Regions from separate parts of the Variovorax sp. KBS0712 genome, predicted to be linked through region 1. Evidence: riboswitches for the same ligand, from Rfam matches in the RefSeq annotation. Region 1 holds a riboswitch; the other holds the start of a gene.
What was found. Region 1 has a riboswitch for cobalamin ahead of FFI97_RS08045 (TonB-dependent receptor domain-containing protein). Riboswitches for the same ligand answer to the same signal wherever they lie in the genome.
Positions count from the first base shown of each region.

Region 2: another riboswitch for cobalamin. It lies ahead of FFI97_RS00290 (TonB-dependent receptor); the one in region 1 lies ahead of FFI97_RS08045 (TonB-dependent receptor domain-containing protein).

Region 1 covers NZ_VCCD02000001.1:1,754,372-1,757,770, forward strand. Annotated here, with positions in the region: gene FFI97_RS08045 (TonB-dependent receptor domain-containing protein) at 1-1,160, opposite strand, end outside; cobalamin riboswitch at 1,232-1,473, opposite strand; gene FFI97_RS08050 (hypothetical protein) at 1,606-1,833, shown strand; gene FFI97_RS08055 (cell division protein ZapA) at 1,830-2,180, shown strand; gene FFI97_RS08060 (sulfite exporter TauE/SafE family protein) at 2,470-3,297, shown strand; gene FFI97_RS08065 (universal stress protein) at 3,371-3,399, shown strand, end outside.
Region 2 covers NZ_VCCD02000001.1:52,065-55,463, forward strand. Annotated here, with positions in the region: gene FFI97_RS00285 (PepSY domain-containing protein) at 1-4, opposite strand, end outside; gene FFI97_RS00290 (TonB-dependent receptor) at 15-2,039, opposite strand; cobalamin riboswitch at 2,329-2,613, opposite strand; gene FFI97_RS00295 (hypothetical protein) at 2,694-2,915, opposite strand; gene FFI97_RS00300 (hypothetical protein) at 3,067-3,399, shown strand, end outside.

The DNA of each region.
Region 1 (3,399 bases):
AGCTTGGCCGAGGTGGTGGGCGCATTCTCGAGCACGTCTTCGCGGCGCTCGAGCGTGGCGGTCACCAGGTGCGCGCCGAAGCGGAATTCGTTCTGGAACAGGTAGCCGCGCAGGCGGGTTTCGGTGCGATAGAACGAGGGCTGGGTCTTGTAGACGGTCTGCGAATCGGTCACCTGCAGGCGGGTGCTGTAGATGTCGTTCCACTTGGCTGACCAGGTCAGGCCGGCGGTGCGCAGCTCGTTGGTCGACAGGTCGTTGCGGAAGGTGATCGGCGGCTTGGTGCGAAAGCTCACCGACGGGTCGTAGGCGGCCTCGGTGTTGCTGGTGAGCAAGGTGGCGTCGATGCGCTGGTCGGGCGTGATCTGGAAACCCAGCTTCAGGTTGCCCGAGGTGCTGCGGTAGCCGTCGCGGTCGGGGTTGGTGAAACCGTCCTTCGAGGGCGTGCGCTTGGCGATCGGCTGGATGTTGAAGCCCTTGCTTTCTTCATGCGCCACGCCGAACGAGTAGTCGAGCAGGCCCGACTTGCCGCTCACGCCGCCTTCGATCCGGCGCAGGCCGTGGCTGCCGAAGCCGATGCCGGCGTAGGGCGACACGCCCTCCTCGCCGCGTTTGGTGAAGAGCTGGATCACGCCGCCCACGGCGTCCGAGCCGTACACCGCGGCGGCCGGGCCGCGCAGCACTTCGATGCGGTCGATCTGCGCGAGCGGAATGCCTTCCCAGCCGGCGCCGCCGGTCGATTGCGAATCGATGCGCACGCCGTCCAGGTAGACCGCGGTGAAGCGCGATTCGGCGCCGCGGATGAACACGCTGGTGGCGTTGCCCACGCCGCCGCTGCGCGAGATCTCCATGCCGGGCAGGCGCGCCAGCACGTCGGCCACGCCGGTCGCGCCGCTGCGCTCGATGGTCTTGCGGTCGATGACGGAGACATCGCCCACCAGGTCCGACAGCGCCTGCGGCGTGCGGTTGGCGGTGACGACGGTCTCGTCGAGCGTGGCGGCAGCGGGTGCGGATGCGGTTGCTGCGGCTTGCGCCTGCGCGGCCAGCGGCAGCAGGGCCAGGCCGCCGAAGGCCGAAGCCAGGGCGAGCGTCAGCGGCAGGCACGCGGGACGGTTGCGGCGCACGCTGGCGCGGCCGCTGGAGAGGGAAACACAGGAAATCATGGGGTGAACCGAACGAACTTCTATGCCCTGGCCGGCTTCCCCGCCGGCGCCATGGGCGTCATGGCTGCCGATGCGGCAGCCGCCTTGTTGGCCGGTATCCGGGCTGGCAGATCGACCCTTTGCCGCCTTCCCAGGCACCTGTTTCAGGGCGCCCAGTGGCTGGATGGAAAGGGGTGACGCGTTGCGGCGTCGTCTGCTTGACCGTTGCGGGGGCAGCGCAGGCGGCTTCGGCCCCGGGGGGCGTCCACTCCTGCTTCCCGTTGAACTGCGCCGTGCGAACCACGCCGCGAGCACCAACGGGCAGGATTTTAGGCCCACGGGGCGCACACACCACACCGGGTTTGATCACGAGCGGCGCAGGCCCCAGAATCTCGGCCACGTCCGGTGCGCGCCCCGCGCGGTGCGCCGGATGTTCCGAATTCCCGGGAAACTACAATCGCCAACCATGCCCGCCTCCAGCCCCATCGACCAGATCGCCGAGCGTGTGGAACGCCTGCTCGTGCGTCACGAAGAGGTGCAGCGCACCAACGCGCTGCTGCAGGAACAGGTCGATGCGCTCACGCGTGAACGCGACGGCCTGAAGTCGCGGCTCGCCGCGGCCCGCACCCGCCTCGATGCCCTGCTCGAACGGCTGCCGGCCGAACCCCCTTCCGAAGATTCCCATCACGCATGAAGCAGATTGAAGTACAGATCATGGGCCAGAGCTATTTGCTCGGCTGTCCCGACGGCGGCGAAGCGCAATTGCGCGAGGCCGTCGACCGCGTGGACGCGGCCATGTGCAAGATCCGCGACGCAGGCAAGGTGAAGGCCCGCGATCGCATCGCGGTGCTCGCCTCGCTGAACCTGGCTTTCGATCTCGCGGCCCAGCAGGCCAGTTCTGCCGCTGCTGCCGCCGCACCGGCCCCTGCCGTTGCACCTGCAACGAGCACCGACGAAACCTCCGGTGACACCGACCCGCAGGCCGCCCAGCTCATTCAGAGACTCGATCAGGCCCTGGCGGGCGATGGACATTTGCTCTGAGGGCACGCGGCCCGGCACATCCGGGGCGTAAAATCCGTTTTGTCTGCAGACGTGTCGGGCTTAATATTTCCTTGTTCCAATGCTCTCCGGAGCCGGGCTTGGTACATCGCTTGACGGGCGTGATCATCTCGCGTCAGATGAACCCGAAGTCCTGCTGCCCTCGCCCACCTGAACCCTGGTTCAGGATGCGGGTCCGGCACACCATCTGCAGACACCTTTTCCCGCCACGGCCCCCTGCTTCACCGCACGGGGCCGTTGCTTTTTCAGCCGCTCTTTTTCCCAACACCCCGTGAACTTCACCGCCCTGCTCGACCCGCTCCTGATCGCCGAACTCGCCGCGCTCGGCCTGGGCACCGGTTTCCTCGCGGGCCTCTTGGGCATCGGCGGCGGCATGCTGATGGTGCCGTTCATCACGATCATCATGGGCCAGCGCGGCGTGCCGGCCGACCTCGCGGTGAAGATGGCGATCGCGACCTCGATGGCGACGATCATCTTCACGTCGGTGTCCAGCGTGCGCGCGCACCACAAGCGCGGTGCGGTGCGCTGGGACATCGTGCAGCGCCTGGCCCCCGGCATCGTCATCGGCAGCCTCGCGGGCAGCCTGGGCGTGTTCGCGCTGCTCAAGGGCACGGCGCTGGCCATCTTCTTCGCGCTGTTCGTGGGCTTCTCGGCCACGCAGATGTTCCTCGACAAGAAGCCCAAGCCCACGCGCCAGATGCCCGGCACCGGCGGCCAGCTCGCGGCGGGCGGCGTCATCGGCTTCATCTCGGGCCTGGTGGGCGCGGGCGGCGGCTTCATCAGCGTGCCGTTCATGACCTGGTGCAACGTGGCGATCCACAACGCGGTGGCGACCAGTGCGGCGCTGGGCTTTCCCATTGCGGTGGCCAACGTGCTGGGCTATGTGCTCAGCGGCCAGTCGGTGCAGGGCCTGCCGGCTGGCGCCTTCGGCTACATCTGGCTGCCCGCCCTCGTGGTGATCGCAGCCTGCAGCGTGTTCACCGCCCCGCTGGGCGCCAGAGCCGCGCACAGCCTGCCGGTGAAAAAGCTCAAGCGCGTGTTCGCGAGCATCCTGTACCTGCTGGCCGCCTACATGCTCTGGAAGGGCCTGCGGGGCTGAGGCATATCAAACACCCCGTGGCTTTCCTGTGCCATCCTATGCGGCACTTGTTCACAGTCGTAGAAGGAAAGCCATGAAAATCCTCATTGCAGTCGACGGCAG
Region 2 (3,399 bases), 1.7 Mb from region 1:
TCATGCGGCCATGCTCAGAAGGTCACGAACGCCGACAGCTCGAACGAGCGCAGCCGGCCCAGCAGCCACTGGTTGCCGCCGTTCGAGAACGAGACCGGGTACTTGCGGTCGGCCAGGTTGTAGGCGCGCAGCGCGAGCTTGAGCGACGGGTTCGCCTGCCAGCTCACGCCCGCATCGGCCACGGTGTAGGAGCCGATGCGGCGCGTGTTGGCCGCATCGACCTGCCGCGCGCCGACGTGGCGCACGCCCAGCTCGGCCTCCCACTGCGGCAGGAAGCGCCAGTGCAGCCACAGGTTGGCCGCCACCTGGGGCACGCCGGCGGGCGTGTTGCCCGCGCGCGAGACCAGCGACTTGCCGACCGCCTCGTTGAAGTCGTCGTAGCGCGCACGCAGCCGCGCGGCGTTGGCTTCGAGGCGCAGCGTGGAGGTCAGCGCGAGGTCGAGCGTGGCTTCGATGCCTTCGGACGACTGCTTGCCGATCTGCTGCACGACGGTCGGGTCGTTCGCGTCGCGCGACAGCAGCTTGGTCTTCTCGATGCGGTAGGCCGCCACGCTCCAGGCGCCGCGGCCCTCGGCAAGCTGGCGCTTGTAGCCCACCTCGACCTGCTTGCCGACGCTGAGCTCGAACGGCACCTGCGTGGCCGAGGTGCTGATGAGCCCGGTGAGCGGATCGGCCGCGCGCGCCACCTGCGCATAGAACGACTGCGCGGCGTCGGGCGCGTAGACCACGCCCAGGCGGCCGGTGGCGTACTCGAAGGTCTTGTCCAGGCGCGGGGCGCGGTTCTGCGGATCGGTGCGCACGATCTTCGCGTGGTCCCAGCGCAGGCTGCCGACCACCGACCAGTGTTCGTTGAAGGCCAGCTTGTCTTCGGCGAAGAAGGCGTAGGTGCGGGTCTTGGTCTTGTAGCGCGGCAGGTAGGGCGTGGGCGAAGCGTAGTAGCCGGGGTTGAAGACGAAGGCATCGACCACCGAGCGCCCGCCGTAGGGCGTGTCGCTCGAATTCAGGAAGTCGATGCGGTTCACATCGAAGCCCACCAGCACCTGGTTCTTCAGCCCGAACAGCGCGTGCTTGAAGGTGGCGTCGGTGCGGTTGCCGATCTGTTCCTGGTCATGGCCGATTTCCAGGTAGTCGCCGCGCGTCACGCGGTTCGTGGTGGCGCTGTAGGTGTAGGTTTCGCTGTCGCGCCAGTGGCGCTTGCTGTCCAGGCGATAGAGCTGGTTGCGCACGGTGACGGCGTCGTTGGGCGTCCACTGCGCATCGAGGCGGGTCCAGCGGTCGCGGTACTTGACCTCGGCGTCGTCGAGGTTGTAGTTCTGTTCGCGGTTCAGGCTGCTCACGCGCCCGTTGACGAGCGGCACGCCGAAATAGCGCTGCGGCGTCTGGCGACCTTCGTCGTGCGAGAGCGTGAACTGCAGCCGTGGCGACACATCGAGCCGCACCGCGCCGCCCACCGCCAGGCTCTCGGCCTCGCCGCGCCGCATGAAGCCGTCGGTCCTGCGGTGGCTGATGTCGAAGCGGTACGACAGCATGTCGTTGATCGCCCCGCCGCTGCCGAAGGCGACCTGGCGCGTGGCGTCGGAGCCCCCGCTCACGAGCGCCTCGTTGCGGATCGGGCCGCGCGTGGGCTTCTTGGGCACCACGTTGATCGCGCCGCCGATGGCGCCCTCGCCGAACATCACCGAGGCGGCGCCGCGCAGCACCTCGATGCGGTCGGTCGACCAGGTGTCGAACGGGAAGGTGACGGTGCCCGCGCCCACATACAGGCGCGTGCCGTCGTACAACTGCATCACCGAGCCGTGGCCGTTGAAGCCGCGCGCCGACAGCGACGAGCCGCCATTGCCCGGCGCGGGCGAGCCCGTGATGCCGGTGGCGCGGCTCGCGGCCTCGACCACCGACACGTCGCCGCGCGCGCGGATCGCGTCGCCGGTGAGCACCTCGATGCTGGCCGGCGTTTCGAGTGGCGTGAGGCCCAGGCGGCTGCCGGTCTGCGTGGGTTCGTCCAGGGCCAGCGGCGTGTGGCGGCTGGCTTCGACCTGCACGGGCGTGAGGCTGGGGCGACCGGTTGCGTCGGCCGACTGGGCGAGAACTGGCCCGCAAGCGAGGCCGAGCCCCAGTGAAAGACCTGAAAGACCCGAAAGGCGCGCCCGTTGCAGGGGCGGGCCCGAGCGATCGCGCGGCGGCGATGCAATGCGATTCATCCGACTTCTCCTCCGGCCTGCGTCCCCGCAGGCTCCTGACCGATCGCGGACGCCAAGGGAGAAGAGACGAGGGGCGGTGCCGTTTCGCGCGAGGGAAAAGCGGCAGGCCCGGACACGCACTCCCGCAGCATCCGAAGGCGGTTGCGAAGGCCGGTATCCGGGCTCGCGGAGTGCGTCGGGATGCAATGCATGCACCTCGGCGCCGAAGCCCTCGCCTTCCCACGCCGAAGCGCAGTGGCTGCCCAAGCGAAAGATCGCCGGGGCCTGAGGGTGTCGATGTCCGCTGACCGTTGCGGGGGCAGCGCAGGAATGGAAGGGTCGTTCGAAAAAACGACGCCTCGCACCTGCTTCCCGTTTAACCCCGCCGCCAATCCTGTGACTGGTCGTGCAGGGCACCTTCGAACCGTGGGGTGTTGGACAACACCGGTGTGAACCAATGTTTCCAACCGCCGGGATTATAGGGAGCGCCCTGCGGCGGCGCCCTTGCGGGCCTCGTCAGACGGGCTTGCCGTCGGGCCCGAAGAGCCGCCGCAGCACCGCCACGCCGGCCACCAGCGCATTCGAATACGTGGCGTAGGGCTCGTGGGCGGCTTCGAGCGGCACGTACACATGGGTGGAGTCGCCGGGCGAGCCGTCCACGGCCTCCATCAGCACCCAGTAGAACTCCCCTTCTTCCAGTTCGTGGACGGTGAGTGCGATGTCTCTCGGCGAAGGCATGACGGTCAGAGAAATGAAACAGGGAATGAACCCGCCTTTGAACGGGCAAGGGGCCGGCGCGGTTGTCAGTACTAGGGCTTCTCCTACAGTGCATGGACGCCGCGCGGCCTAATGTTAGGGGTGGGGAGTTGCATCAGAACAAGGAGTCAGCATGAAACATTTCACGCTTGAACCCAACATGCGCGCCGCCTTCGGTGGCGCGTTCTACCCGACCGGTTACTCCCTGGTGATGTTTCCGAGCGTCGAAGACGCCAGCCGCATCGGCCACGGGCTGATCGCGAAAGGCATCGTGAGCGGCGACGAGGTCTACCTGATACCGGCCGAAACCGTCCTGGCGGAAATCGCGCCGACCGTGCATGCCTCGCACAGTCCCCTGCCCTCCGCCGGCACCGACGGCGACACGGTGCGCGCCTTCATCCAGCTGGCCCACGAAGGCCACACGGGCCTGCTGATCCGCACCAAGGACGGCGCCATCGCCGAGCGC